3 regions of the Streptomyces sp. NPDC020192 genome follow, and region 1 is predicted to be linked to each of the others. Evidence: predicted binding sites of a transcription regulator. Region 1 holds the regulator's gene; each other region holds the start of a gene.
What was found. The regulator HrcA, encoded in region 1, represses chaperone genes, less so after heat shock. The targets are predictions, from matches to a motif close to TTNGCACTCNGNNNNNCNGAGTGCNAA.
Positions count from the first base shown of each region.

Region 2: groES (co-chaperone GroES) is a predicted target of HrcA. The motif match lies at 5,640-5,666, and genes of this name have one in related genera.
Region 3: groL (chaperonin GroEL) is a predicted target of HrcA. The motif match lies at 7,316-7,342, and genes of this name have one in related genera.

Region 1 is NZ_JBIRXG010000001.1:896,339-906,428, forward strand. It holds gene dnaJ (molecular chaperone DnaJ) at 1-1,078, opposite strand, end outside; gene hrcA (heat-inducible transcriptional repressor HrcA) at 1,079-2,095, opposite strand; gene ACH47Z_RS04200 (MBL fold metallo-hydrolase) at 2,266-2,988, shown strand; gene ACH47Z_RS04205 (DUF3097 domain-containing protein) at 3,023-3,838, shown strand; gene ACH47Z_RS04210 (Uma2 family endonuclease) at 3,816-4,394, opposite strand; gene hemW (radical SAM family heme chaperone HemW) at 4,494-5,726, opposite strand; gene ACH47Z_RS04220 (SpoIIE family protein phosphatase) at 5,753-7,573, opposite strand; gene ACH47Z_RS04225 (AMP-dependent synthetase/ligase) at 7,672-9,546, opposite strand; gene lepA (translation elongation factor 4) at 9,819-10,090, opposite strand, start outside.
Region 2 is NZ_JBIRXG010000007.1:303,422-313,511, reverse strand. It holds gene ACH47Z_RS16860 (LCP family protein) at 1-452, shown strand, start outside; gene ACH47Z_RS16855 (YciI family protein) at 555-911, shown strand; gene ACH47Z_RS16850 (RNA polymerase sigma factor) at 957-2,210, shown strand; gene ACH47Z_RS16845 (methyltransferase domain-containing protein) at 2,220-3,383, opposite strand; gene ACH47Z_RS16840 (polysaccharide deacetylase family protein) at 3,474-4,385, shown strand; gene ACH47Z_RS16835 (polysaccharide deacetylase family protein) at 4,778-5,563, shown strand; gene groES (co-chaperone GroES) at 5,815-6,123, shown strand; gene groL (chaperonin GroEL) at 6,239-7,867, shown strand; gene ACH47Z_RS16820 (ester cyclase) at 7,928-8,635, opposite strand; gene ACH47Z_RS16815 (SDR family NAD(P)-dependent oxidoreductase) at 8,734-9,507, opposite strand; gene ACH47Z_RS16810 (MOSC domain-containing protein) at 9,672-10,090, opposite strand, start outside.
Region 3 is NZ_JBIRXG010000012.1:140,003-150,092, reverse strand. It holds gene murQ (N-acetylmuramic acid 6-phosphate etherase) at 1-307, shown strand, start outside; gene ACH47Z_RS23690 (hypothetical protein) at 374-613, shown strand; gene ACH47Z_RS23685 (class I SAM-dependent methyltransferase) at 607-1,263, opposite strand; gene ACH47Z_RS23680 (hypothetical protein) at 1,257-1,502, opposite strand; partial or broken gene ACH47Z_RS23675 (transcriptional regulator) at 1,616-1,756, shown strand; gene ACH47Z_RS23670 (hypothetical protein) at 2,014-2,583, shown strand; gene ACH47Z_RS23665 (carboxylesterase/lipase family protein) at 2,578-4,146, opposite strand; gene ACH47Z_RS23660 (NADH:flavin oxidoreductase) at 4,221-5,348, opposite strand; gene groL (chaperonin GroEL) at 5,567-7,189, opposite strand; gene ACH47Z_RS23650 (cold-shock protein) at 7,503-7,706, opposite strand; gene ACH47Z_RS23645 (MoaD/ThiS family protein) at 8,160-8,438, opposite strand; gene thrC (threonine synthase) at 8,435-9,718, opposite strand; SAM riboswitch class I at 9,736-9,883, opposite strand; gene ACH47Z_RS23635 (glucosyl-3-phosphoglycerate synthase) at 10,055-10,090, shown strand, end outside.

The DNA.
Region 1 (10,090 bases):
ACTGCCCCTGCGGTCGCTCCTCGCCGCGCAGCTTGGCCAGCTCGCGCAGCAGCCGCTCCTGCTCGGGGTCCAGCTTGGTCGGGGTCTGTACCTCGACGTGGACGATCAGGTCGCCCCGGCCGCCGCCGCGCAGATGCGTGACGCCCCGGTTGTGCAGCGGGATCGACTGGCCGGACTGGGTGCCGGGCCGGATGTCGACCTCCTCCATGCCGTCCAGGGTCTCCAGCGGGACCTTCGTACCGAGCGCGGCCGCGGTCATCGGGATCGTGACCGTGCAGTGCAGGTCGTCACCACGCCGCTGGAACATCGGGTGCGGCAGCTCGTGGATCTCGACGTACAGGTCACCGGCGGGACCGCCGCCCGGCCCGACCTCGCCCTCACCGGCGAGCTGGATCCGGGTGCCGTTGTCGACACCGGCCGGGATCTTCACGGTCAGCGTCCGCCGTGAGCGGACCCGGCCGTCTCCGGCGCACTCCGGGCACGGGGTCGGCACGACGGTGCCGAAGCCCTGGCACTGGGGGCAGGGCCGCGAGGTCATGACCTGACCGAGGAAGGACCGCGTGACCTGGGACACCTCACCGCGGCCGCGGCACATGTCACACGTCTGAGCGGTCGTACCGGGCGCCGCGCCCTCACCGTTACAGGTGTTGCAGACGACCGCGGTGTCGACCTGGATGTCCTTGGTGGTCCCGAAGGCCGCCTCGTCCAGCTCGACCTCGATGCGGATCATCGCGTCCTGGCCGCGCCGGGTGCGCGAGCGCGGCCCGCGCTGCGACGCCGTACCGAAGAACGCGTCCATGATGTCGGAGAAGTTGCCGAAGCCACCGGCCCCGAAACCGCCCGCGCCCGCACCGCCCGCCGCGGAGAGCGGGTCGCCGCCGAGGTCGTAGACCTGCTTCTTCTGCGGGTCCGACAGCACCTCGTAAGCGGCGTTGATCTCCTTGAACCGCTCCTGGGTCTTCGGATCCGGGTTGACGTCCGGGTGCAGCTCGCGCGCGAGCCGACGGAACGCCTTCTTGATCTCATCCTGCGACGCGTCGCGGCGCACGCCGAGAACGGCGTAGTAGTCCGTGGCCACTTACGACTCCGCCAGGATCTGTCCGACGTACCGTGCCACTGCGCGTACCGCTCCCATCGTTCCCGGGTAGTCCATGCGGGTCGGTCCGACCACGCCGAGCTTGGCAACCGCCTCGCCGCCCGAACCGTAGCCGACCGACACGACGGAGGTGGAGTTGAGTCCCTCGTGGGCGTTCTCGTGCCCGATGCGCACGGTCACGCCCGGATCCTTCGCCTCGCCGAGCAGCTTGAGGAGCACGACCTGCTCCTCCAGCGCCTCGAGCACCGGCCGGATCATGAGGGGAAAGTCATGCCCGAAGCGGGTGAGATTGGCGGTGCCGCCGATCATCAGCCGCTCCTCGTTCTCCTCGACCAGTGTCTCCAGCAGAGTGGAGAGCACAATAGAGACCGTACCGCGGTCCTCGGGGTCGAAAGCCTCCGGCAGGTCCTCGACCAGCCTCGGCACGTCCGTGAACCGGCGGCCCGCGACCCTGCTGTTCAGCCGCGCCCGCAGATCCGCCAGCGAGGCCTCGCCGAACGGCGCCGGGCAGTCCACCATCCGCTGCTCGACCCGGCCGGTGTCCGTGATCAGCACGAGCATCACGCGCGCCGGGGCGAGCGAGAGCAGCTCCACGTGCCGGACGGTGGACCGGGTCAGGGACGGGTACTGCACGACGGCGACCTGCCGCGTGAGCTGCGCGAGCAGCCGTACGGTACGGGCCACGACGTCGTCGAGATCGACGGCGCCCTCGAGGAAGTTCTGGATGGCCCGTCGCTCGGGGGCCGTCATCGGCTTCACGCCCGCGAGCTTGTCGACGAACAGCCGGTAGCCCTTGTCGGTGGGGATCCGCCCGGCGCTGGTGTGCGGCTGGGCGATGAACCCCTCGTCCTCCAGGGCCGCCATGTCGTTGCGGACGGTCGCCGGGGACACCCCGAGGTTGTGCCGCTCGGTCAGGGCCTTCGACCCGACCGGCTCCTCGGTCCCGACGTAGTCCTGGACGATGGCGCGCAGCACCTGAAGCCTGCGTTCACTCAGCATGCGCGCGCACCTCCAGCACGTCGTCCCCTCGCCCCGCTCGTCCGTCGGGCCGGCCGCCTGGCACTCTTCCCATGCGAGTGCCAGCATTCCCGGCCCCAGTGTACGGCTGTCGGGTACACCCAGGGCAAGGTCGGTGCGGTCCCGGCAGCTCGTGAGGCTAGCGTCGCGGTATGACGGTGACTTGGGAAGAGCTGGGCTGGGAGCGGCTGGCCGCCGGGGTGGGCCGGTGTCGGCTGCCCGGCTGGGACTGCACTGTGGGACTGGTCCTCGGCGAGGGTACGGCGCTCATGGTGGACGCCGGCTCGAGTCTGGCCGAAGGCGCGCGGCTGCGGGCGCAGGCGGAGGAACTGGCCGGCGGCCGTGTGACCCATCTCGCGCTCACACACCCCCATTTCGACCACGTCTTCGGGGCGCCGGCGTTCGCCGGGACGGAGATCTACGCGGCGGTCGGTGTGGACGCGGTGATCACCCACGAGCGCGAGGAGCTGCGCCTGGACGCGATCAGAAACGGTCTGCCGGTGCGGGAGGCCGACGAGGCGGCGGACGCCCTGGTGCCGCCCGGCCACCAGGTCTCCGGCGAGTGGACGCTGGACCTGGGCGGCGCCCGCCAGGCCCTGCTGGCCAACGTGGGCCCGGGTCACACGGCGAACGACCTGGCGGTCCTCGTCCCCGGCGACCGGGAGGTGGTCTTCTGCGGCGACCTGGTCGAGGAGTCCGGCGAACCCCAGGCGGGCCCGGACGCGGTCCCGTCCCGCTGGCCCGACGCCCTCGACCGGCTCCTGTCGCTGGGCGGTGAGGACGCTCTGTACGTGCCGGGTCACGGAGCGGTGGTGGACGCGGGGTTCGTACGCCGGCAACGCGATCGGCTGGCGACCCGTTTCGGCGTGTCGTGAGCGAGGGGAGGTGACTTCTCCTATGGTCATCCGAATGCGCCAGTACTCCGCCGATCTGACCCCGCCGTGGAAGAAGCAGCAGCCTGCGCCGGAGGTACCGGCGGAGCCGGGCCTGGTGGTGGAGGAGCCCGGCACCGGCTTCTGCGGGGCGGTGATCCGCTGCGAGGCGGGCACGGTGACCCTGGAGGACCGCTTCGGCAAGCACAGGGTGTTCCCACTGGAGCCACGCGGCTTCCTGCTGGAGGGCAGGGTCGTGACGCTCGTACGACCGTCGTCCGCTGGTCCGGTACGACCCGCCCGTACCGCCTCCGGCTCGCTCGCCGTCCCCGGCGCACGCGCGCGTGTAGCTCGCGCCGGCCGCATTTATGTCGAGGGCCGGCACGACGCCGAACTGGTCGAGAAGGTCTGGGGCGACGACCTGCGCGTCGAGGGCGTGGTGGTGGAGTACCTGGAGGGCGTGGACGATCTGCCGTCGATCGTCGCGGACTTCGCGCCGGGACCGGACGCGCGGTTGGGAGTGCTCGTGGACCACCTGGTGCCGGGCACGAAGGAGTGGCGGATCGCCGAGTCGGTGACGAGCGAACACGCGCTGGTCGTCGGCCACCCGTACATCGACATCTGGGCGGCGGTGAAGCCGTCGTCCCTGGGGATCGCGGGGTGGCCCAGGGTCCCGCACGGCCAGGACTGGAAGACGGGCGTGTGCCGCGCCCTGGGCTGGCCCTCTGAGAACACCGGGGCGGTGTGGCAGGCGATCCTGAAGCGGGTGGGCTCCTACAAGGACCTGGAGCCGGAGCTGCTGGGGCGGGTGGAGGAGCTGATCGACTTCGTCACGGGTAGCGGTGGGGCCTGACGTTGGGGAAGGTTCCGAACTCGGTGGTGTCCAGTTCGAGTCCCAGAATCTCCAGCGGGATCGGATCGCCGAACTTGACGATCTCCTGGCTCTGATAGTCGGCGTCCTCGCCCTGGCCCGCAGGCTTCGTCAGCAGGACGCAGTGCGCCATGATCGGGTCCAGGATGAGGTAGGCGGGGATCTTTCCTGCCGCGTAGATGGAGCGCTTGACCACGTAGTCCTGGTGGACGCTGGACTTGGAGACGACCTCGACGACCGCCGTGACCAATCCTGACGGCAGCAGATGCCCCGAGGTGGGCAGCACGTCCGGCGCCGCGACAATCAGGTCCGGGATAGGCACACTCTCCTCTCCGACAATGTCGACGTCCTGGGTCTGGATGGGATACCAGCGGTCCATCGGAATCTGCCGTACGGTGTGCAGCACGATCAGGTTGTGCACCAGATCGGGGCTGGCCATCATCACGATTACCCCCCGGAGAAGCTCAGCTTTGACGCCCTCGGGAGGCTCGAACTGGTCGAGGTACTTAGCCATTCCACGCTCGTCCACAACGGTCATCTCCGTGGCCTCCACGTCCACCGCGTCCTGTCAGCGGCAGCCTACGAACCAGGTTAGGGACCGAACCGGAGTTCCGGGGCGATGCACTCGCCGGAGTGATCAGTCCACCAGGTCCCGTACCACCGCATCCGCCAACAACCGCCCCCGCAGCGTCAGCACGGCCCGACCCTCCTCGTACGGCCCTTCCTGGAGCAGCCCCTCCCCCAGCGCCCGCCGGGAAGCCGCCAGACCCTCCTCCTTCAGCAGGGACAGCGGAACCCCCTCCCGCAGCCGCAGCTCCAGCAGGATCCGCTCCACCCGCCGGTCCTCCTCCGACAGCAGCTCGCGGCCAGCCCCCGGTGAGCGGCCGGAGGCGAGAGCCGCCGCGTACGCCCCGGGATGCTTGACGTTCCACCAGCGCACCCCACCCACGTGCGAGTGCGCCCCGGGACCGGCCCCCCACCAGTCGGCCCCCCGCCAGTACAGCTCGTTGTGCAGGCAGCGGCCCGCCTCCGAGGTGGCCCAGTTGGAGACCTCGTACCAGTCGAAGCCCGCCTCCGACAGCGCCGACTCCGCGATCAGGTAGCGGTCGGCGTGCACGTCGTCGTCGGTCATCGGGACCTCGCCCCGGCGGATACGACGAGCCAGCTGCGTGCCCTCCTCGACGATCAGGGCATACGCGCTGATGTGATCCGGCCCGGCGCCGATCGCCGCCTCCAGCGAGGCCCGCCAGTCGTCGTCGCTCTCCCCCGGCGTGCCGTAGATCAGGTCGAGGTTGACGTGCTCGAAGCCCGCGGCCTTCGCCTCCGCCACACACGCCTCGGGGCGGCCCGGGGTGTGGGTCCGGTCGAGGATCCTCAGCACGTGCTGCCTGGCGCTCTGCATGCCGAAGGAGATCCGGTTGAAGCCGCCCTCCCGGAGCGTCGACAGGTACGCGGGGTCCACCGACTCCGGGTTCGCCTCCGTCGTCACCTCCGCGTCCGCCGCCAGGCCGAACTCGTCGCGGATCGCGCCCAGCATCCGTACGAGATCCTCGGCGGCCAGCAGCGTCGGCGTACCGCCCCCGACGAAGACCGTACGGACCTCGCGCGGGTCGTCGCCGAGCACCTTCCGGGCGAGGCGGATCTCGTCCGTCAGGGTGTCCGCGTAGTTGTCGCGGGACGCCAGCACCCCGCCCGTGCCGCGCAGCTCGGTCGCGGTGTAGGTGTTGAAGTCGCAGTAACCGCAACGGGTCGCGCAGTACGGCACGTGCAGATAGAAGCCGAGGGGGCGCTCGGCGGCCCCGGCGAGCGCGGACGCGGGAAGCGCGCCGTCGGCGGGGACGGGCTCGCCGTCGGGGAGTGCGGAAGGCATGTCCCCATTGTCCCGTACGACGACGGTTACTCGGCCTGGAGCACCAGCAGCGCCAGATCGTCCTCGGGCTGGCCGCCGCCGAAGTCGTGCACCAGGCGGCGGATCCTGTCCGCGATCCGCTCGGCGCTCAGGCCCGCGCAGCCGGACAGGGCGTGGGCGAGCCCGTCGCCGTCGTCGAACTGGCGGGAGCCGCAGCGCCGCTCGGTCACCCCGTCGGTGACGCACAGCAGGCTGTCGCCGGGCCGCAGCTCGAGGGTCTCGCTGGTGTAGGTCTCGTCCTCGATCACGCCGAGCAGGGTCTGCGGCCGGGCCGCCGTACGCACCGTGCCGTCGGGGGCGAGGACGAGCGGCAGCGGATGCCCGGCGGAGGCGAGCGTGCAGCGGACCCCGGCCTCGTGGGGGGTGAGCTCGCCGTACAGAAGGGACAGGAAGCGGGTCTGCGGGCCGTCCCCTGCGGCCACGGGGCGGCCGCCCACCGCCACCAGCGCGCGGGCGGCGGCGTCGGCGGCCTCGGTGGCGTCGTCCAGGAGGAGCTGGTTGAGGCGGTCGAGGACGTCGGCGACGCGGTAGCCCTCGCGGGCGAGGAGGCGGAGCCAGGGCCGGGCGAGGCCGATCACGACCGCCGCCTCCGGGCCCTTGCCCTGGACGTCGCCCACGGCGAAGCACCAGCGGCCGTCACCCGCGGGGAACACGTCGTAGAAGTCGCCGCTGGGTCCGCCCGTGTCGCAGGGCTCGTAGACGAGGGCGCTGGTCATCCCGGGGATCTCGGCGACCGCGCCGGGCAGCAGACCGCGTTGCAGTACGGCGCTGATCGTGGCCTGGCGGGCGTACTGGCGGGCCGCGCCGATGGCGAGCGCCACCCGTCGGCCGAGGTCCTCGACGAGCCCGGTGACCTCGTCGGGGAACCCGGCGGGCCCGCACCGGCCGATGACCAGCGTGCCGAGCGGCCGGCCGCCCGCGATCAGCCGGTACGCCAGCGCCGTGCCGTCGGCGCCGCGCGGGCCGAGCGCGTCGCCGGGCCAGGGGTACGGCACGGGGCCGGAGCGCGGTCCGTCGCTCCGGGCGGGCGGCTCCTTCTCGAGGGTGCGGTGCAGTTCCTCGACGCGGGCCTCGCAGGTGTGCCAGACCCGGGCGGGCCCGCCGCCGGCGCCGCCGCGCGCGCTCGCCTCGTCCTCCAGCCACACCGCGCACCAGTCGGCGAGCCGGGGCACGAGGAGCTGGCCGGTGAGGGCGGTGACGAGGCCCTCGTCCAGCTGTCCGGCGAGCAGGTCGGAGGCCTCGGCCAGGAAGGACAGCGCGCCCCGGCCGAGCCAGTCGGCGTCGCCGTCGCCCCGCAGCGGCTGCGGGGCCAGATCCTCGGCGACCTCCAGGGCGGGACCGGGGGCCGGTCCGTCGGGGTCGTCGACACCGCCCGGGGGCAGCCGCGCCCAGACGGTCTTGGTCCCGGCGCGGTACGTCACGCCCCAGGACTCGGCGAGGGTGGCGACCAGCCGCAGCCCGCGCCCGTGCTCGTGCGCGTCGTACGACCCCTCGCCGCGGACGGAGTCGCGCGGGGGGCGCGAGGGATGCCGGTCGCGCACCTCCACGACGAACGCGCCGGTCTCCTCCGTCCGCCAGTCGACCTCCACATCCGTACCGGCGTGCACGACGGCGTTGGTGACCAGCTCACTGACGACGGCCATGGCATCGTCGACCAGCCGGGGCGAGACCTCGGGCACCTGCCCCAGCGCGGTCCGCACCAGCGCCCGGGCCGCCCCGGGCGCCAGCGGACTCCCGGGCAGCACGGCCCGCCCCCGCCCCTCCCGGGGCCGGGGCTCGCTCTCCCGCTGCGTGGGTATGGCCGCCATGTCCATGCGGCCAGGGTGACAGACAGGGGGCGATCAGACGCGCTGGGTTATCGAAGTGGCCAGAATGGGGCGACTTTTGAACGCCCGTGACTGTCGCGCTACTTCTCCCTCGTCCCGGCGTACATCTCGTCGATGAGGTGCTTGTACTCCCGCTCCACGACGGGCCGCTTCAGCTTCAGGCTCGGCGTGATCTCACCGTGCTCGACGTCGAGATCCCTGGGCAGCAGCCGGAACTTCTTGATCGTCTGCCACTTCTGGAGCCCGGAGTTGAGCTGCCGCACATACCCGTCGACCATCTCGACGGTCTGCGGCGCCGCGACGATCTCGGCGTACGGCTTGCCCTCCAGCCCGTTCTCCTTCGCCCAGTCCAGGATGGCGATCTCGTCGAGGGCGATGAGGGCGGTGCAGTAGTTCCGGTCGGCGCCGTGCACCAGGATGTTGGAGACGTACGGGCAGACCGCCTTGAACTGGCCCTCGACCTCGGCCGGGGCGACGTACTTGCCGCCGGAGGTCTTGATGAGGTCCTTCTTGCGGTCGGTGATGCGCAGATAGCCGTCGGGCGACAGCTCGCCGATGTCGCCGGTGTGGAACCAGCCGTCGGACTCCAGCACCTCGGCGCTCTTCTCGGGCAGCCCGTGGTAGCCCTCCATGATCCCGGGGCCGCGCAGCAGGATCTCGCCGTCGTCGGCGATGCGCACCTCGGTGCCGGGCAGCGGCTTGCCGACCGTGCCGGTGCGGTAGGCCTCGCCGGGGTTGACGAAGGAGGCCGCGGAGGACTCGGTGAGGCCGTAGCCCTCCAGGATGTGGATGCCGGCGCCGGCGAAGAAGTAGCCGATCTCGGGGGAGAGCGCGGAGGCGCCGGAGACGCAGGCGCGCAGCCGGCCGCCGAAGGCCTCGCGGAGCTTGGCGTAGACGAGGGTGTCGGCGACCTTGTGCTTGGCGGCCAGGCCGAAGGGCACGGCGTGGTTGCCGGTGCGACGGAAGTTGTCCTGGCTGACCTTGGCGTACTCGCGGGAGACCTCGGCGGCCCACTGGAAGATCTTGTACTTGGCCGGGCCGCCCTCGCGGGCCTTGGCGGCGACGCCGTTGTAGACCTTCTCGAAGATGCGCGGCACGGCCGCCATGTACGTCGGCTGCACCACTGGCAGGTTCTCGATGATCTTGTCCACGCGGCCGTCGACGGCGGTGACGTGCCCGACCTCGATCTGCCCGGAGGTGAGGACCTTGCCGAAAACGTGGGCGAGCGGCAGCCACAGGTACTGCACGTCCTCGCCGCTGATCAGGCCGGTCGCGGCGATCGCCTTCGCCATGTACGCCCAGTTGTCGTGCGGGAGCCTGACGCCCTTGGGGCGGCCAGTGGTGCCGGAGGTGTAGATGAGGGTGGCGAGCTGGCCCTTGGTGATCGCGCCGACCCGCTCCTTGATCAGCTCGGGGTGGGTCTCCAGGTAGGCGGCGCCGCGCTGCTCCAGCTCGGCGAGGGTGGTCACCCAGTCGTCCGTCTCGACGCCGGCCGGGTCGATGACGACGACCTTGGTCAGCTCGGGCAGCTCGGCGCGCTTCTCGACGGCCTTGGCGACCTGGGCGGCGTCCTCGGCGATCAGCACCCGGCTCTCGGAGTCGGAGAGGATGAAGGCCGACTCGTCGGCGTTGGTCTGCGGGTAGATGGTGGTCGTCGCACCGCCCGCGCACATGATGCCGAGGTCGGCGAGGATCCACTCGGCGCGGGTGGACGAGGCGAGCGCCACCCGCTGCTCGGGCTCCAGGCCCAGTTCGATGAGTCCGGCCGCGATCGCGTACACCCGCTCGGCCGCCTGGGCCCAGCTCAGCGACTTCCATTCGTCGGGGCCCTGACCGGAGGCGGCGGGCACCGGATAGCGGTAGGCCTCGGCCTCCGGTGTGGCCGCCACGCGCTCCAGGAAGAGGGCCGCCACGGACGGCGGACGGTTCTCGATCAGGGTCTGTGTGTCGCTCACGACATCCTCCGGGGCCCGCGACGGTGCGGCTGGCTCACGTGCGGCTGGGTTGACTCACGGTGGGGCTCACGCTTGTTGTTTAACTCGCGAGTAACTATCGAGCAGGGATCAGAGTAAGCCGCGACCGGCCGCTGCGTAAGGGGCATCGGCCTGTCTGTTTCCCGGGACGGTCCACGCAGAGCGACGCTACGCACGCGTAGGGGCCCGCCGCGCTTTCGCACGGCGAGCCCCTTCATGCCCGGTTTGCGGACGTAACCCGTTGTTACCGCTGGTTACTTCTTGCCCTTGGCCGACCCCGCGCTGTCATCGCTGGAGAGGACGGCGATGAAGGCCTCCTGCGGAACCTCCACGGAACCCACCATCTTCATCCGCTTCTTGCCTTCCTTCTGCTTCTCCAGCAGCTTCCGCTTACGGGAGATGTCACCGCCGTAGCACTTGGCGAGGACGTCCTTGCGGATGGCGCGGATGGTCTCGCGGGCGATGACCCGGGAGCCGATGGCGGCCTGGATCGGCACCTCGAAGGCCTGCCGCGGGATGAGCTCGC
Region 2 (10,090 bases), on a different contig from region 1:
ACGCGCTCGGCGGGGTCACGGTCACCACCGACCAGGACATCCACGACGACGACAGTCACCTCGACCTGCCCGCCGGCACCCACCACCTCGACGGCAAGCAGGCCCTCGCCTTCGCCCGCACCCGGCACGGCATAGGCGACGGCAGCGATCTCGGCCGCATAGGGCTGCAGCAGAAGCTGGTGAAGGCCCTGCTGGAGCAGATGGCAGGCACCAGCCTCCTCACCGACCCGGCCAGGCTGTACCGGGTCGCCGACGCGGTCACCGCGAGCCTCACCACCGACACCGGCCTGCACTCGCTGGGCGAGCTGATGCGGCTCGGCCAGAGCCTGAAGGGCCTGACGGCCGACCGGGTGACGACGGTGATGATGCCGGTCGTCCTGGCCCCCTCCGACCCCAACCGGGTGATCGCGAAGGAACCGGCGGCGAGCACGCTGTGGGCCTCGCTGCGCTGAGCCGAAAAAAATTTCCGGGGGCGTGTCGATCCCGGGTCCTTCCGTTCGACGCATGGGTGAGCGGCAGGGAAACGGCCCCGCCGCCCGACCGAAGGAGTCACCATGCCCCGCTACCTGTCGCTCGTGCACATCGACGAGTCCACCGCTCCCGCCGGGGGCCCCAGCGAGGAGCTGATGCGCCGGATGGGCGAGCTGATCGAGGAGGTCACCAAGGCCGGCGTGATGCTCGAGACCGCCGGGCTGACCCCGGCCGCCCAGGGCACCACGGTGCGCTGGGAGGGCGGGAAGCTGTCCGTCACCGACGGACCGTTCACCGAGGCCAAGGAGGTCATCGGCGGCTACGCGATCATGCAGTGCAAGGACCGGGCCGAGGCCGTCGAGTGGTCCAAGCGGTTCGTGAAGGTCCACGAGGACTACTGGACCGTCTCGTGTGAGGTGCGGGAGATCGCCGAGGCCTGAGTGTTCGCTGGCCCCCTGGCACGAAGGGGTGTTGCATGGTGGGCTGTGGAACCACAGCCCACCGCGGCACATGCCATCGAGACCGTCTTCCGCCTGGAGTCGCCCCGCGTCGTCGCCGGTGTCGCCCGGATCGTCCGGGACGTCGGCATCGCCGAGGAGCTGACGCAGGACGCGCTGGTCGCCGCCCTGGAGCGGTGGACCCGCGACGGCGTGCCCGACAACCCGGGCGCCTGGCTCATGGCCACCGCCCGGCACCGCGCCGTCGACCTGGTCCGGCGCCGCGAGACCTACGCCCGCAAGCTCGCCGAGATCGGCCGGGACCTCGAGACCACGGCCCTGCCCGAGGAGCCGGCCGACCCGGAGGACATCGACGACGACCTGCTCCGGCTCGTCTTCACCACCTGCCATCCGGTGCTGTCCCCGCAGGCCCGCACCGCGCTCACCCTGCGCCTCCTCGGCGGCCTGACCACGGCCGAGATCGCCCGCGCCTACCTGGTCCCGGAGCCGACGATCGCCCAGCGCATCGTCCGCGCAAAGCGGACCCTCGCCACGAGGAACGTCGCCTTCGAGGTGCCGTACGGCCCCGACCGTGAGGCCCGCCTCGGTTCCGTGCTGGACGTCATCTACCTGATCTTCAACGAGGGGTACGCGGCGACCGCCGGCGACGACCTGCTCCGCCCCGGCCTGTGCGAGGACGCACTCCGCCTGGCCCGCGTCCTCTCCGCCCTGATGCCCAAGGAGCCGGAGGTGGCGGGCCTGACCGCGCTGCTGGAGTTCCAGGCGTCCCGCACGGCCGCCCGTACGGCCCCGGACGGCACCCCCGTCCTCCTGGAGCACCAGAACCGCCGCCGCTGGAACCGGCTGCTCATCGCCCGCGGCATCCGCGCCCTCGACCGTGCCGGCGCCACCGCCTCCGGCCCACCGGGCCCGTACGCCCTCCAGGCCGCCATCGCCGCGTGCCACGCGCACGCGTACCGCTACGAGGACACCGACTGGCGCGCCATCGCCACCCTGTACGCCCTCCTGGCCGCCGTGGCCCCCTCCCCGGTGGTCGAGCTGAACCGCGCGGTCGCCGTGGCGATGGCCGACGGCCCGGCCGAGGGCCTGGAACTCGTGGACGCCCTGACCACGGAGCCGTCCCTGCGCGACTACCACCTGCTCCCCAGCGTCCGCGCCGACCTCCTCGCCCGCCTCGGGCGCACGGCGCAGGCCCGCGAGGAGTTCGTACGGGCGGCGGGCCTGGCCCGGAACGAGAAGGAACGGGAACTGCTGCTGCGCCGGGCCGACGAGATGCCGTAGACGAGATGCCTAGGCGGGCCGGCCCACGAGCATCGTGGGCGCCCCGGCGACACGGGTGAGGAACACCGTCGCCGCGTTCGGCCCCTGCGGCTTCACCTTCTTGCGCAGTTCCTCCGGCTCGACCGCCGACCCGCGCTTCTTCACGGTCAGTGTGCCGACCTCGCGCTCCCGCAGCAGGGCCTTCAACTTCTTGACGTTGAAGGGGAGCTGGTCGGTGATCTCGTAGGCGGAGGCGTACGCGGTCGGGCGTGGTGCGTCGGCGGTGACGTAGGCGATGGTCGGGTCGATCAGCCCGCCGTCCAGGTCGGCCGCCACCTCCGCGACCAGGTGCGCCCGGATCACGGCGCCGTCGGGCTCGTACAGGTATCGGCCCACCGGGCGTACCCCGGGGTCCGGCAGGCCTCGGCCGAGCAGGGTGCGCGGGCCGGGGAGCAGGGTGGCGCGTACGGCGCCCGGCGTGCCGGTCCCGAACCACAGCACCGCCTCCTTCACATCGCCGCCGTCGGAGATCCACTCGGCCTCGGCCTCGGCGGGGATGGCCTCGTGCGGGATGCCCGGGGCGATCTTCAGGGCCGCGCGGGGTGCCGTACGGGCCGCCCCGATCGCCCAGGACAGCGGCGGCGAGTAGGCCTCGGGGTCGAAGATCCGGCCTCGGCCGCCGCGCCGCGCCGGGTCCACGAAGACGGCGTCGTACCCGGCGGTGTCCACCTCCGTGACATCGGCCTCGCGCACCTCGATCAGCTCGCCGAGCCCCAGCGCGTCGGCGTTCGCCCGGGCCACGGCCGCCGTCACCGGGTCCCGGTCCACCGCGAGCACCCGGATCCCGGCCCGGGCCAGCGCGACGGCGTCCCCGCCGATCCCGCAGCACAGGTCGGCGACCGAGGTCACGCCCAGCGCCCTGAAGCGCTCGGCGCGGTAGGCGGCCACGCTGCTCCGCGTCGACTGCTCGACCCCGTTCGGCGTGAAGAACATCCGTCCCGCGTCCGCCGCCCCGAACTTCGTCACCGCCCGCTGCCGCAGCCGGGCCTGGCCGAGCGCGGCCGACACCAGCTCGGCCGGGTGGTCGCGGCGCAGCCGGGTGGCGACGGCGAGTTCGTCCGCCGGGGCGGTGTCGCGGACCTCGTCGAGGAGGGCACGGCCTTCGGGGGTGAGCAGCAGAGCGAGGTCGTTCACCGGCTCATTGTGGGCCAGTCGGTGGACGGTGTGCTTCCGGTGGAGGTGTCGGCCGGGGTTGCGGGCGTCGGGCTGGGAGGATCCGGCACCATGCGAGCCGTCGTACAAAAAGATAAGAACCGGCCTCTTTCGGGTCGTCTGGCCCTCGGCTGCGGAGCCGCCGCCTTCGCCTCCGCCGCCCTCCTCTCCGGCTGCGCCGGCCCCGCCGAGACCCGCCCCGCATCCGGCCAGGGCGGCCCCGTACAGGTACTGAGACCCCAGGACCGGCAGGCCACCGAACACACCCGCCTGGCCGCCGCCGCCAAGCACTGGGGACTGGACCAGGTCCCGCTGACGCCCCCGCCGCCGCCGAAGAAGAAGCCGGAGATCACCGCCCGGGCCGGCTTCGAGGTGGCCCACCAGGAGGACTGGGACCTGCCCCCGGTCTTCACCACCATCCCCACCCGGCAGAAGGTCGTCTTCCTCACGATCGACGACGGCTCGGAGAAGGACCGGGACTTCCTGCGGATGATGCGGGACCTGAAGATCCCGTACACCGCCTTCCTCAGCAACTACCTGGTGAAGGACGACTACGGCTACTTCCGCACCATGCAGTCGTACGGCCACACCCTCAACAACCACACCCTGCACCACCCCTACCTGCCGGGCCTGTCCTACGAGCAGCAGAAGGACGAGATCTGCGGCATGCAGGACATCATGCGGAAGCAGTTCGGCAAGCGCCCGACCGTCTTCCGCCCGCCCTACGGCAACTACAACCAGGACACCCTGCGCGCCGCCAAGGCCTGCGGCATCAGATACGCGCCGATCTGGAACGAGGAGGTCTACGTCGACCACTGGGAGTTCCGCGAGGACGACCAGAAGTTCCGCCGGGGCGACATCGTCCTGACCCACTTCCGCGGCCGCTCCGACTGGGACGGCACGATGGTCGACGACATGCGCCGCTTCCTGAACCGCATCACGCGCGAGGGCTACGCCGTGGCCCGCCTGGAGGACTACCTGTGACGCGCGGGAGGAGCCCGTGGGCCAGGCCCCGCCGGCGAACTCCCGTCCCCAGCCCCCGCCGCACCGGGCCCGGACCCACGCACATTCCGTACGGGGGTCCGGGCCCGGCGCGCCGAGAGCCCGCGCCCGCGGCGGACACCGGACCCTCCACGGCGGGCGCGAGGCCCGCCCTCCGGACGGACGACGGGACGGTGACGCCAGGTCCGGGGCCCGGCCGGCCGGCCGGTTCCGGACCGCGCCCGCACCGCCTCCTCGCGGGCTCGGGTTGTGCCCGGTCCGTCGATCCCGTCGAGCGCCTCGGCCGTAAGGCCGCCGGGCGGTTCCGTCGGTTCCGTGCCGGGTGGCGCTCGCACCGCCCTCTGGCCGCACTTCTCGTCGCGGCCCTTCTCCTCGTGGGCTCGGGTTGTGCCCAGTCCGTCGATCCCATCGAGCGCCTTGGCCGTAAGGCCGCCGAAGGGGTGCGCCCGCACGCCCCGCACGGCGCCGCACCCGACCAGAGCTACCGCCACTGGGGCCTGACCGAGCCCCTCGCCCGCCCGCCCCGGCCGGACGCCCGCACCCTCGCCCTCACCCCGCACAGCGCGGGCCGCTCCCTGCCCCGCGTCATGGACCACGTCCCCACCCGCGACCCGGTCGTCTTCCTCACCTACGACGACGGCGCCGACCAGGACCCCCGCTTCGTCGACATGGTCCGCGAACTGCGGCTGCCGGTCAGCATGTTCCTCACCGACAGCGTGGCCGGCCCCCGCTACGACCACTTCGCCCGCCTGCACGAGCTGGGCGCCGGCATCCAGAACCACACCCTCGACCATCGCGCGCTCGCCGGACTGCCGTACGCCGGGCAGCGCGCCGAGATCTGCGGCCAGCAGGACCGTCTGAGGTCCCGCCTGGGCCTGCGCCCCCGCCTCTTCCGCCCGCCCTACGGCACGTACGACACGACCACCCTGCGCGCGGCCGCCGACTGCGGCATCTCCACGCTCGTCCTGTGGCGCGCCGCGATGACCCCGACCGACCTGGCCTACACCCGCGGCGACCACCACCTGCGCCCCGGCGACATCGTCCTGGTGGGCCCGGACGAGACGACGGGGGCGAGCCTGCGGGCCCGGACGGTCCAGGTCCTGCGGAGGGCACAGCAGCGCGGACTGACGGCGGGGCGACTGGAGGACTACCTGAACTGACCGGCTCCGGTCGGCCCCCGGGACGGCGGGGCCGCGCGCCCGAACGCGCCCGAACGCGGCCGACGCGCCGCGGGCATTGGCACTCCGCTTGACCGAGTGCTAATCGCGGTCATAGTCTCAGGCCTGGCACTCCCCCCTGGAGAGTGCCAGACAAACGCGACGGGCAGGTCCGGCACCCGCGACGACGGATCGACCTGGTCGCCACCTCAGACAGTTAACCCCGTGAGATCTCCGAAGGGGGAGGTCGGATCGTGACGACCGCCAGCTCCAAGGTTGCCATCAAGCCGCTCGAGGACCGCATCGTGGTCCAGCCGCTGGACGCCGAGCAGACCACGGCCTCTGGCCTGGTCATCCCGGACACCGCGAAGGAGAAGCCCCAGGAGGGCGCCGTCCTCGCCGTGGGCCCGGGCCGGTTCGAGAACGGCGAGCGTCTGCCGCTCGACGTCAAGGTCGGTGACATCGTCCTGTACAGCAAGTACGGCGGCACCGAGGTGAAGTACAACGGCGACGAGTACCTCGTCCTCTCGGCCCGCGACGTCCTCGCGGTCATCGAGAAGTAAGACCACCTCAGAGTTTTTGAGCTGCGCCCCTGGCCCCCGCGACCGATAACGAAGCCGGGCGCCCGGGGCGCAGTTGTCTTTTCACCCACAGATTCCCGAGAGGGCTCCCGCTGTCATGGCGAAGATCCTGAAGTTCGACGAGGACGCCCGTCGCGCCCTCGAGCGCGGCGTCAACAAGCTGGCCGACACGGTGAAGGTGACGATCGGCCCCAAGGGCCGCAACGTCGTCATCGACAAGAAGTTCGGCGCCCCCACCATCACCAACGACGGTGTCACGATCGCCCGCGAGGTCGAGATCGAGGACCCGTACGAGAACCTAGGCGCGCAGCTGGTGAAGGAGGTGGCGACCAAGACCAACGACATCGCGGGTGACGGCACCACCACCGCCACCGTGCTCGCCCAGGCGCTGGTGCGCGAGGGCCTGAAGAACGTCGCCGCCGGTGCCTCCCCGGCCGCCCTGAAGAAGGGCATCGACGCCGCGGTCAAGGCCGTCTCCGACGAGCTGCTCGCCACGGCCCGCCCGATCGACGAGAAGTCCGACATCGCCGCCGTGGCCGCGCTGTCCGCCCAGGACCAGCAGGTCGGCGAGCTGATCGCCGAGGCGATGGACAAGGTCGGCAAGGACGGTGTCATCACCGTCGAGGAGTCCAACACCTTCGGTCTGGAGCTGGACTTCACCGAGGGCATGGCCTTCGACAAGGGCTACCTGTCGCCGTACTTCGTGACGGACCAGGAGCGCATGGAGGCCGTCCTCGAGGACCCGTACATCCTCATCAACCAGGGCAAGATCTCCTCCATCCAGGACATGCTGCCGCTGCTGGAGAAGGTCATCCAGGCCGGTGCCTCCAAGCCGCTGCTGATCATCGCCGAGGACCTCGAGGGCGAGGCCCTGTCGACCCTGGTCGTCAACAAGATCCGCGGCACCTTCAACGCGGTCGCGGTCAAGGCCCCCGGCTTCGGCGACCGCCGCAAGGCGATGCTGCAGGACATGGCGATCCTCACCGGCGCCACGGTCATCTCCGAGGAGGTCGGCCTCAAGCTCGACCAGGTCGGCCTGGACGTGCTGGGCTCCGCCCGCCGCGTGACGGTCACCAAGGACGACACCACGATCGTCGACGGCGCCGGCAAGTCCGAGGACGTCCACGGCCGCGTCGCCCAGATCAAGGCCGAGATCGAGAACACCGACTCCGACTGGGACCGTGAGAAGCTCCAGGAGCGCCTCGCGAAGCTGGCCGGCGGCGTGTGCGTGATCAAGGTCGGCGCCGCCACCGAGGTGGAGCTGAAGGAGAAGAAGCACCGTCTGGAGGACGCCATCTCCGCGACCCGCGCCGCGGTCGAGGAGGGCATCGTCTCCGGTGGTGGCTCCGCGCTCGTCCACGCCGTGAAGGTCCTGGAGGGCAACCTCGGCAAGACCGGCGACGAGGCCACCGGTGTCGCGGTCGTCCGCCGCGCCGCCGTCGAGCCGCTGCGCTGGATCGCCGAGAACGCCGGCCTCGAGGGCTACGTCATCGTCTCCAAGGTGGCGGAGCTCGAGAAGGGCAACGGCTACAACGCCGCCACCGGCGAGTACGGCGACCTGGTCAAGGCCGGCGTCATCGACCCGGTCAAGGTCACCCGCTCCGCCCTGGAGAACGCCGCCTCCATCGCCTCCCTCCTGCTCACGACCGAGACCCTGGTCGTCGAGAAGAAGGAAGAGGAGCCGGAGGCAGCGGGCCACGGCCACAGCCACGGCCACGCCCACTGAGCCGAGCGCCCTTGAACGAAGGCCCGGTTCCCCGGAAGGGGAGCCGGGCCTTCGCCCGTTCTAGTGCTCCAGCTCGTCCAGCGCGCCCAGCTGCCGCATCAGCTCCAGGGTGTCGTGCTGCCACCAGGTCTCGGCGATCTTCCCGTGTTCCGTGAACCGGAACATCGTCGTCCCGGTCATGGTGACCTGCCTGCCGGTGGGCGCGATGCCGAGGAAGTCACCCTTGTGCGTGGCGTTCCACGTCCACCGCGCGCAGGCCTTGTCACCCTGGGTGAGCAGGTCCTCGACGGTGAAGGCGAAGTCGAAGGCGTCGCGCCACATGCGGACCTCGGCGCGGACGTTGTCCAGCCCGAGGGTGTCCTGCGGGTTCATCGGGTCATGGCTGTGGATGTCCTCGTCCAGCAGGTCGTTGAGCGGCGACAGTTCGCCCGGAGCCCGCAGCGCCTCCAGGAACCGCCGTACGGTGTCCTCGGCCAGCCGCTCGTCCCGCACGACGTCCAGATCGATGAACGTCGGCGTCTCGTCGCACAGGGCGACCATCCCCTGGAAGATCCTGCCGGTCTCCGGGAGATGCGAGTTCCGCATCGCCTCCTCGTACGACGGGAACTCCACGACTTCCACGATGTGCGCCGCGTCCGAGCGGTCCTTGCCGACCAGCGCGTGCGTCGCCGTCCGCTTCCCCTTGGTCTCGGCGACCCAGTCGTCCAGGAGCCGGTTCATCTCGTCCAGCCGGCTCGTCCTGCAGTCGATGAGTTGTACGAAGGTCATGACGCCGCCTCCCGGCCCCCCTGGCCCGGTCTTCCGTCACGCCCATTTTCGCCCCGTTTCCACACCGGAGCGACGGCGTCACCGCTTCCCGGGCGGGGCTACTGCGGCCCGTACCTGCGCCCCGTCTTCGAGCTGATCCCGCCCAGCAGCCCCCGGGGCGCGACCTTCACCAGACCCATCAGCGCCTTGTAGCGCGGGTCGGGGATCGACAACGATTTCCCGCGGGCCAGATCGGCCAGGGCCGCCGCGACCAGCTTGTCGGCGTCCAGCCACATCCAGCCCGGGATGTTGTCCGTGCCCATCCCGGCCCGCTGGTGGAACTCGGTGCGCACGAAGCCGGGGCACAGCGCCATCAGCCGCACCCCGCTGCCGGCCAGGTCCTTGGCCGCGCCCTGGGTGAACTGCACGACCCACGCCTTGGAGGCGCCGTAGGTGCCGCGCGGCACGAAGGCGGCCACGGAGGCGACGTTGACGATCCCGCCCCGGCGCCGCTCGCGCATCGCCTCGGCCGCCGCCGACGTCAGCCGGAGCACCGCCTCGCAGTGCACCTTGAGCATCCTCAGCTCGTCGGCCATGGACACGTCCAGATAGCGGCCCTTGTTGCCGAAACCGGCGTTGTTGACCAGCAGGTCGACCGGGTTCTTCCGGTCGCCGAGCCGGTCGGCCACCGACTCGATGCCCTTGTCCTCGGACAGGTCGGCGGTCAGCACCTCCACCTCGATGCCGTGCCGGTCGTGCAGTTCCGTCGCCTGCTCGCGCAGCCGTCCCGTGTCCCGCGCCACCAGGACGAGGTCATGCCCGTCCGCCGCCAGCCGCCGCGCGAACGCGGCGCCGATCCCCGCGGTCGATCCCGTAATCAGAGCCGTTGTCATGACCCAAGGGTAGTGACCCGGACCGACAGCGCCGCCTGTCAGCCGCCACCTTCGGCCTCCGCGCGAAGGCCCGGCTGACGGCCGTTCAGCCCCGCGGCGCAGCCGCGCACTTGCGCGCCTCGACCCCGCGCCTCAGCCCTGGGGCTCCGCCGCGCACCTGCGCCTCAGGCCCCCGGTGCCGCCACGTACGAGCGCGCCTTCGCCAGGGTCTCCGGGTGCAGCGCCTCGCCCGCCACGAGCAGCCGCGGCAGCAGCTCGCGCTCGGTGGTCACCGCGCGGAACTCCATCGCCACCGTCACCCCGTGCTCCGGCCGGTGCACGATCTCGACCGGATCGCCGGAGCGGATCTCGCCCGGTTCGATCACCCGGAGGTAGGCACCCGTGGCCGCCTTCCGGGTGAACCTCTTGACCCAGCCGCGCTCGCCCAGATGGCCCTGGAACGTACGGCACGGGATCCGGCCCGAGGTGACTTCCAGAACCAGCTCGGCACCCACCCGCCAGCGCTCGCCGATCAGCGCTCCGGAGAGGTCCAGGCCCTCCGTCGTCAGGTTCTCCCCGAAGCAACCGTTGGCCAACGATCTGC
Region 3 (10,090 bases), on a different contig from region 1:
GGCCCAGAAGCTGGTCCTCAACATGCTCTCCACCATCACGATGATCCGGCTGGGCAAGACGTACGGGAACCTGATGGTCGACGTCCGCGCGTCGAACGACAAACTCCGCGCCCGCTCCCGCCGTATCGTCGCCCTGGCCACGGGGGCGGGCGACGAGGAGATCGAGCGGGCGCTGGCCCAGTCGGGCGGTGAGGTGAAGAACGCGATCCTCGCCCTCCTCGCCGACGTCGACGGCCCCACCGCCGCCCGTCTTCTGGAGGAGTCCGGCGGCCACCTGCGCGCCGCGCTGGCCCACGCGCCCCGCTGAGCGGGAGTGAGTCCCCAACCGGCCGCACCGGCGTAACACCCCGCCCCGGGCGGTCGTTCCCCCGGCATGACGAAGATGAAGTTCCTGGCCACCGCCGCCCTCACGGCCGCCTCCGCCGCCGCCCTGGCCGCCCCCGCCCACGCCCACGCCCACGCCCACGCCGAGGACAGCGGCCACTGGACGGCCACCGGTACCACGAAGTGCGCCGAAGACCTCGCCGTGCTCCCCGTCGCCAACGCCGTCTCCCCGCTGCCGCTGCACTTCGACACGCCCACGTGCGGCGAAGGCAGCCTCATCCGTCACTGACGAGGGGCGCGCCAGACCAGGGTGTAGCGCCAGAAGAGCCGGCGGCGGAGTCGGGCGCCGGGCAGGATCCGGCGAGCCTCGCGGCCGATCTCGGCGAGGGTCATCTCCGGGTCACGGACCGGGGCCGTCATGGAAACCGGCCGGTGCGCCGTGGCCCGCCCCCGGTTCTTGATCCACCCCGTGAGAAGGTTGAGCGGTATGGCCACCAGCCCTGTCAGGTGATCGAGAGGCCCCTCGGCCCGCGCACAGCCGACGACCACCAGAGTGCCGCCAGGCGCCAGCTCCTCCCGGAACCGGGCCAGGGTCTCGGCGAACGGGAGGTGGTGGAGTACGGCGACGCAGGTGATGGCGTCGTAGGGGCCGGGCGGGAGACCGTCCGGCGCGGAGGCGCGGGTGTAGGTGACGGGGCCGTCGGCGGGGGTCGCTTCCCGTGCCCGCCGCAGAATCTCCTCGTCCGCGTCCACCCCGACGACCGACTCCGCCCGCCCGGCCAGCCGCCGCACCAGATCCCCACTGCCGCACCCCACGTCCAGCGCGCTGCCGAACCGGCGCGGCAACTGCCGGAGCAGCCAGCGGTGATAGTGCGCGTTGTGGTCCCAGGGGTGAGCGGCGTTGAAGCGGTGCAGGGCCTCGACCAGTCTGCTCAACAGTTGCGCCTCTCCCGATTGACCTGCCGCACCCTGGCCCGCAGCCCCTCACCGACGGACATCGTCTTCAGCACGTCCGTCAGCCGCTCGGCGGTACGGACATTGCAGCGCCCCAAGTCGACCAACGCAAAGGGTTCGTCGCTCGCGCCGGTCACCGGGTCGACGCACAGGGACGGCAACACGACACCGACCCCGGCGAGGGCGTCCCGCAACGACTCCACGATCTCTTCGGTGGTGCGCACCTTTGCCTACTTCCACGGTGAGTTCCGCATGTGCTACACAGCGTGGTCGACGGCTCGCTAGCCTGGCCAGCCAGGGCGCCCCAACAATGCGAACTGTGGGAGAGGGAGTCTCGATGGCAGGCCGCAAGGACCTCGACCCGTCGTCATCGCCGCGCGCCATGCTGGGCGCGAAGCTGTTCGTGAGCGGGACGTTCATCGGGCAGCTTGAGGCGGGTACGCGGAGGATGCAGCCGGATTTCGCGCGGATGCAAGACAGAGGCAGATCGCAACGGACGTGCCATCGCGGATGGAGCATTCGCACGGCGCGACTACTTCAAAGGGCAAGGCGACTGGTCCGACCCCGACGGCATCCTCATCGACCGCGACGACCAGACCTCACGGTCTTCAGCGAGCCGAAGGAAGGCCACTACCAACGGACACTCTCGTACCCTTGGGGATCCCCAGTAGCGCTGCCCGACCCCGTCGGCATCACGCTGGACACGGAGAAACTGAAGGACTACGCGGACTGACCATGAACCACGCCCAGCTCACCGCCCTCGGACGGGCCCTGCGGCTCGTCGGGGAGCACGGGGAGGCCCTGACCGGGGACACCCCGGACTCCCGGCTGCACGAGATCAAGGCCGATCTGCGCCGGGCGCTCGATCTGCTGGACGAGAGTGTCGCCACCAGCGCCCTCACGACCCGGTGCCCCGAGCATCCGCAGGGCCCCGTGGACGAGAGCGCGCCCGACCTGTGTCTGCTCTGCGAGACCCGGCGCCGGGCGGCCCGCCGGTCGGAGTACCAAGGCGGGCGCGCCGAACCCGCCCCCGCGGTCACCGCCCCCTCCCGCTACGGCGTCCGTGCCGACCGGCCCCAGCCGCAGCAGCGCTGGCTGCCGGAGGCCTGGAACGGGCAGGAGTGGCAGCTGTGCGGCACGCCCCGGCGGGACCGGCGCGAGGCCGAGGCGTATCTCGCCGCCCAGCGCAGATCGTCCCGGCCCGCCATGGCGTACCGGCTCGTGCACGAGTTCACCGACTACGAGGTGCTGCGCGTGTGGGGCACGCCCGTGCGTGTCGACATCGAGCCGATGGGCAACCTATAGCAGCGGCAGGGCACCGAACGCGTACCCCTCCCAGATGCGCCGGCTCCCCTCCTCCGGATACGGCCCCACGCGCGGCTCGGCGTCCAGGATCTGTACGGCGCGGCTGTCGGTGTCGTACTCCGGCCAGCCCGGGTCGCCGGTGCGGGCGAAGGCCAGCCAGGCGTGCTGGAGGAACGCGGTGAGCCGCTCCGCCTCCGGGGTGGGCTTGCCGCCGGGGAAGAACAGAGCGCCCAGGTCGGCGCCGTACGTGCCGAAGAGCAACGGGATGTCCAGGACGTGGCAGGCGCCGAGCACGCCGGTGCCGTCGGGGGCCGGCCAGGTCAGCTCGTAGACATGGGCGCGGCCGCCGCCCGCGAGCTGGGCCTCCGCCAGGCGCAGGCTGGGTATCGCGAACAGCCAGTCGGTCTGGACGCGTTCGAAGAGCAGCTCCGGGCCGGCGTCGGGGAAGGCCGAGCGGTAGGCCGCCTCGCCCGTCGCACCCCCCGGCGCGTACAACCGCAGGGTCTGCCCCGCCCGGTCGTCCGTGATCTTGCCGACCAGGTCAGCCATGACCAGGAAGAGGCGGAACTCGTCGCGATTGTGCCCGACGAGGAGGTCCACCTCCCGCCCCGCGCCCGCCGCCAGCGCCTCCCACGGTGTCGTGGGCAGTACGTCGCCGTCGACCACCGGGGCGAAGGGGACGGAGGTCGGGCCCGCCTGACCCCAACGGCCGGTGTACGCCGGCATCTTGGCGCCCAGCGTCTGGCCCGCCCGGGTGAGCTGCTGCGGATCCACCTCGCTCAGGTCGGCCACGGTGGGCGTACGGCCCACCTCGGCCGCCAGCTCCGTGGCGATGTCACGGGCCAGGTCGACGGAGAAGAGGGTGCCGGGCACGCTCTGGCCGATCGCGCGCCGGAACAGGCCGCGCGCTCTGGGCATGGCCAGCAGCGAGGCGATGCTGCCCGCGCCCGCCGACTCGCCGAACACGGTGACCTGGGCCGGGTCGCCGCCGAACCCGGCGATGTTCTCCTGGACCCACTCCAGGGCCGCCACCTGGTCCAGCAGGCCCCGGTTGGCGGGGGCACCGGTCCACAGGGCGAAACCCTCCATGCCCAAGCGGTAGTTGAAGGTGACGACCACGACGTCACCCTCCCGCGCCAGGTGCTGGGCGTCGTAGCCCGGCTGACCGCCATGGCCCAGTCTGTACGCCCCGCCGTGGATCCACACCAGCACCGGGCGGGCGGCGGACGGGTCCGGGTCCGGGGTCCAGACGTTGACCGTCAGCCACTCGTCGCCCGCCACGGAGGGAAGTTGGGCCGCGCGTCCGCTGAAGCCGGGCTCCTGCGGGGACGGCGGCCCGAACGCGTACGTCTCACGTATGCCGTCCCAGGGGCGGGGCGGCCGCGGGGCCTGGAAGCGGTCCGGCCCGACGGGGGGCGCGGCGAAGGGGATGCCCCGGAACACCGACAGCCCCCGCTCCCGCAGGCCGCGCACCGCGCCGGAGGCGGTGCGCACCACGGGACCGCCTGGACCATCGGGGTCCGGGACGTCGTTTTCCGGGGCCTGGGACTCGCTCGTCGTCATCACTCGCTCCTCGCTGCCCTGACTGGTCATCAGCAGAACGGACGAGGACGATCACAAGTGCCCGAACCGAGCCGTCAGCTGAGGGTCTTCAGCGACGCAGCGTCGTACGGCTTCAGCTCGTCGAAACGGTCGGCGAGCACCTTGGCCGCCCACTCCGGGTCCTGGAGCAGCGCGCGGCCGACGGCGACCATGTCGAACTCGTCGGCCTCCAGCCGGTCGAGGAGGTTGTCGATGCCCTTGACCTCGGAGCCCTGGCCCTGGAAGGCGCCCAGGAACTCGCCGTCGAGGCCGACCGAGCCGACCGTGATGACCTGCTTGCCGGTGATCTTCTTCGTCCAGCCGGCCAGGTTCAGGTCCGAGCCCTCGAACTCCGGCAGCCAGTAACGGCGGGTGGAGGCGTGGAAGACGTCGACACCGGCCGCGGCGAGCGGGGTCAGGATGGCGTCCAGCTCCTCCGGGGTCTCGGCGAGGCGGGCGGTGTAGTCCTGCTGCTTCCACTGCGAGTAGCGGAAGATGACGGGGAACTCGGCGGAGACGGCCTCACGCACGGCCGCGACGATCTCGGCGGAGAACTTCGTCCGGGCCACCAGGTCGCCACCGTAGGCGTCGGTACGACGGTTGGTGCCCTCCCACAGGAACTGGTCGAGGAGGTAGCCGTGGGCGCCGTGGATCTCCACGCCGTCGAAGCCGATGCGCTCGGCGGCGGCAGCGGCCTCGGCGAATGCGCCGATGACGTCGTCCAGGTCCTTCTGCGTCATGGCCTTGCCGGTGGGCTCGGCGCCCGCGGTGACCAGACCGGAGGGGCCGACGGCGGGGGCGTCCGGGAAGGGCGCCTCGCCGTCCTTGCGGACCATGCCGATGTGCCACAGCTGCGGGACGATCGTGCCGCCTGCCTTGTGCACGTCCTCGGCGACCTTCGCCCAGCCCGCCAGCTGCTCCTCGCCGTGGAAGCGGGGCACGCGGTCGCTCTGGCCGGCCGAGTCGTGGCCCACGTAGGTGCCCTCGGTGACGATCAGGCCGACCCCGGCGGCGGCACGGCGCGCGTAGTACGACCGCACGTCCTCGCCGGGGATGCCGCCGGGAGAGAACATCCGGGTCATCGGCGCCATCACGATCCGGTTCGGCACGGTGAGGCCGTTGAGCGCGATCGGGCGGGAGAGTATCTGGGCCGCGCGGGAGGCGGGGGTCGGCGTGGCGGTCACGTGGGGCTCCTCATGGACAACGGGGTTAACCGGTCGGTATGTGTGCACGCATTGTTGCAGCTCCTTAAGTAACCACCTACGCGCCGGCCCACATTCCGGACCGCGGTCCGCCGTCTGTGTGACCCAGGACATGGCCCGGATACGCCCGAGGGCGGCACCCCCAGCCAGAAGCTGGGTGTGCCGCCCTCGGTGGGAAAACCGAGCCTTGTCGATCAGGCTCAGAAGTCCATGTCACCGCCCGGCATGCCGCCCGGAGCGGCCGCGGCGGCCTTCTCCGGCTTGTCGGCGATGACGGCCTCGGTGGTGAGGAACAGCGCGGCGATGGAGGCGGCGTTCTGCAGGGCGGAACGGGTCACCTTCGCCGGGTCGATGATGCCCTCGGCGATCATGTCGACGTACTCACCCGTGGCGGCGTTCAGACCGTGGCCGACGGCCAGGTTGCGCACCTTCTCCACGACGACGCCGCCCTCGAGACCACCGTTGACGGCGATCTGCTTCAGCGGGGCCTCCAGCGCGAGCTTCACGGCGTTGGCGCCGGTCGCCTCGTCACCCTCGAGCTCCAGCTTCTCGAAGACCTGGGAGGCCTGCAGCAGGGCCACGCCACCACCGGCGACGATGCCCTCCTCGACGGCCGCCTTGGCGTTGCGGACGGCGTCCTCGATGCGGTGCTTGCGCTCCTTGAGCTCCACCTCGGTGGCGGCACCGGCCTTGATGACCGCGACACCGCCGGCGAGCTTCGCCAGGCGCTCCTGCAGCTTCTCGCGGTCGTAGTCCGAGTCGCTGTTCTCGATCTCGGCGCGGATCTGGTTCACCCGGCCCGCGACCTGCTCGGAGGAGCCGGCACCGTCGACGATGGTGGTCTCGTCCTTGGTGATGACGACCTTGCGGGCCGTGCCCAGCAGGTCCAGGGAGGTGTTCTCGAGCTTGAGACCGACCTCCTCGGAGATGACCTCGCCACCGGTGAGGATGGCGATGTCGTTCAGCATCGCCTTGCGGCGGTCGCCGAAGCCCGGGGCCTTGACGGCGACGGACTTGAAGGTGCCGCGGATCTTGTTGACGACCAGGGTCGACAGGGCCTCACCCTCGACGTCCTCGGCGATGATCAGCAGCGGCTTGCCCGACTGCATGACCTTCTCCAGCAGCGGGAGCAGGTCCTTGACCGAGGAGATCTTGGAGTTGGCGATCAGGATGTACGGGTCGTCGAGGACGGCCTCCATACGCTCCATGTCGGTGGCGAAGTACGCCGAGATGTAGCCCTTGTCGAAGCGCATGCCCTCGGTGAGCTCGAGCTCGAGACCGAAGGTCTGCGACTCCTCGACGGTGATGACGCCTTCCTTGCCGACCTTGTCCATGGCCTCGGCGATCAGCTCGCCGATCTGGGTGTCGGCGGCGGAGATGGACGCGGTGGAGGCGATCTGCTCCTTGGTCTCGACGTCCTTCGCCTGCTCCAGCAGGGCGGCGGAGACGGCCTCGACGGCCTTCTCGATACCCCGCTTGAGGGCCATCGGGTTGGCGCCGGCGGCTACGTTGCGCAGACCCTCCTTGACCAGGGCCTGGGCCAGGACGGTCGCGGTCGTCGTGCCGTCACCGGCGACGTCGTCCGTCTTCTTCGCGACTTCCTTGACCAGCTCGGCGCCGATCTTCTCGTACGGGTCCTCGAGCTCGATCTCCTTGGCGATGGAGACACCATCGTTGGTGATCGTGGGGGCGCCCCACTTCTTCTCGAGGACGACGTTGCGGCCCTTGGGGCCGAGCGTCACCTTCACGGCGTCCGCGAGCTGGTTCATGCCGCGCTCGAGGCCGCGCCGCGCCTCCTCGTCGAACGCGATGATCTTGGCCATGTGAAGTGGTCCCTCCAGGACTGGGGGTGATTCCTTCGGACCGCGCCCGCGCCCGCGACGGACGGCTCGCCGGCCTGTGGTTCCTTGCCCCACGTGGCCTGCGGACCTCACCGACCCGGTCCTTCTTTGTCACTCTCACCTTCAGAGTGCTAACGCCAATGATTAGCACTCGGGGGTGGCGAGTGCAAGCGCCTCTCGGCCCTCGGCGGGGGCCGTCAGCCGCGCGCGAACAGCCGGGTGACCCGAGCACGGCGTGGGTACGACGAAGGGCCCGCACCCCTCGCGAGGTGCAGGCCCTTCGGACAAGAAACGTTCAGGCGCTGAGGCGAACCATGTCGGCCTGCGGGCCCTTCTGGCCCTGCGAGATCTCGAACTCCACCCGCTGCCCCTCTTCCAGGGTGCGGTAGCCGTCCATCTGAATGGCGCTGTAATGGACGAAGACGTCCGCACCACCGTCGACCGCGATGAAGCCGTACCCCTTCTCCGCGTTGAACCACTTGACGGTGCCCTGAGCCATGCCTAACTCCCCTATTACTGGCCCTTGCACAGATCCACACTTCGCGGACCCGGGTCAGACCTCACCCCCCATCGGTCGGGGGCGTGCGCCGGAACGCGTCGACCGCGGCTGAATGTATCTGTCCAACTGCCGTCTGCAACAGGTCAATCGGACGAGAAATCTGGACGACCCCGGTCCGGAATCTGCCTAGAATTCGGCCGGATTCAGGGCAAGTCGGGCCGTACAAAGAGGTACGAAAGCCGCATATAGCCCGCATACTTTGGCTACTTCTTATCGGGCCCGCGGCGTGAAATCCGGGACCTGCGACCCGCAGGTCCGGCGCGAGTTCCCCAACTCTACCGCGCTCAATCACACAGAATGGCCCCCTCCGTTTCTCTCACGGAAGGGGCCATTCGATGAACAATCAGTAACCCGGATTACCGAAGGTAATGACCGGTCATCCGGTCAGCTCGATCAGCAGCCGCCGGCCACCGCGGGAATGATGGAGACACCCGCGCCGTCGGGCGTGGCCGTCTCCAGGCCCTGCTCGAAGCGCACGTCGTCGTCATTGACGTAGACGTTCACGAACCGGCGCAGCTTGCCCTGGTCGTCCAGGACGCGGGCGGCGATACCGGTGTGGTTCTTCTCCAGGTCCCCGATGACCTCGGCGAGGGTCGCGCCCTCGGCGGCGACCTCGGCCTGACCGCCGGTGTAGGTGCGCAGGATGGTGGGGATGCGAACGGTCACGCTCATGCGAGGCCAGCCTCTCGGAAGGAGTCCAGGGTCGGACGGATGGTGGCGGTGAGCCCCGTGCCGGCCACCGCGTCGAGGGTCTTCAGGCCGTCGCCGGTGTTGAGGACGACCGTGGTGAGCGACGGGTCGAGGACGCCGTTCTCGATCAGCTTGCGCGTCACGCCGACCGTCACGCCACCCGCCGTCTCGGCGAAGATGCCCTCGGTGCGGGCCAGCAGCTTGATCGCGTCCACGACCTGCTCGTCGGTCACGTCCTCCACCGCACCACCCGTACGGCGCGCGATGTCCAGGACGTACGGCCCGTCGGCCGGGTTGCCGATGGCCAGGGACTTGGCGATGGTGTTCGGCTTCTGGGGCCGTACGACGTCGTGACCGGCCTTGAAGGCGGTCGACACCGGCGAGCAGCCCTCGGCCTGCGCACCGAAGATCTTGTACGGACGGTCCTCGACCAGTCCGAGCTTGATCAGCTCCTGCAGACCCTTGTCGATCTTCGTGAGCTGGGAGCCGGAGGCGATCGGGACCACGATCTGGTCCGGCAGCCGCCAGCCGAGCTGCTCGCAGACCTCGTACGCGAGGGTCTTGGAGCCCTCGGCGTAGTACGGCCGCAGGTTGACGTTGACGAAGCCCCAGCCCTCGCCGGCCGGGTCGCCGATCAGTTCGGAGCAGAAGCGGTTGACGTCGTCGTAGTTGCCCTCGATGCCGACCAGCTCGCCGCCGTAGACCGCGGCCATGACGACCTTGCCCTGCTCCAGGTCGTGCGGAATGAACACGCAGGAGCGCAGGCCGGCGCGGGCGGCGGCGGCGCCGACGGCACCGGCCAGGTTGCCCGTGGAGGAGCAGGAGAGGGTGGTGAAGCCGAAGGCGCGGGCGGCCTCCAGGGCCTGGGCGACGACCCGGTCCTTGAAGGAGTGCGTCGGGTTGCCGGAGTCGTCCTTGACGAACAGGCCGCCGGTGACGCCGAGTTCACGGGCGAGGTTGTCGGCCTTGACGAGCTTGGTCCAGCCGGGGTTGATGTTCGGCTTGTCGGCGACGTCGGCCGGGACGGGCAGCAGGGGGGCGTACCGCCAGATGTTCGCGGGGCCGGCCTCGATCCGCCTGCGCAGCTCTTCGGTGCCGTAGGCGGAGAAGTCGTAGGCGATCTCCAGCGGGCCGAAACACTCCTCGCACGCGAAGACCGGGCCGAGCGGGACACGGTGACCGCACTCGCGACAGCTCAGGGCCGCGGCCGGACCGAGGTCTACGGTGGGAGTGGAGGTGCTTGCAACTGTCTGCACAGCCATGGAGGCGAGGCCCTTTCTCCTCATCTTCCTCACGACGCATCTCGCCGTGAGACGGATTTGGCACCTTCCCTAGCCGGGAGCCTCGCCACGTCAACGTGACAAGAACCGACTGGAGGGTTGCCGGGGCTTCATCGGGCCGTGTCCCTCTGCCCCTCTGGATGAGCGGTATGCGGTTGTGTGAGCGGTTGTGGACGCGCGCGACCCCCGACATGCGATGGTCATCGGCGTTGTTCAAGACTGTAACCGAAGGCCAGGACAGTTGAGATAGTCGTCCGAACCGCGAGATGGATCACACAGACACCACCTGTGATCACGAACAGTGAGGAGCCGCAGACCGTGCTGGAAGAAGTCGAGCGCTGGCTGGCCACCCGC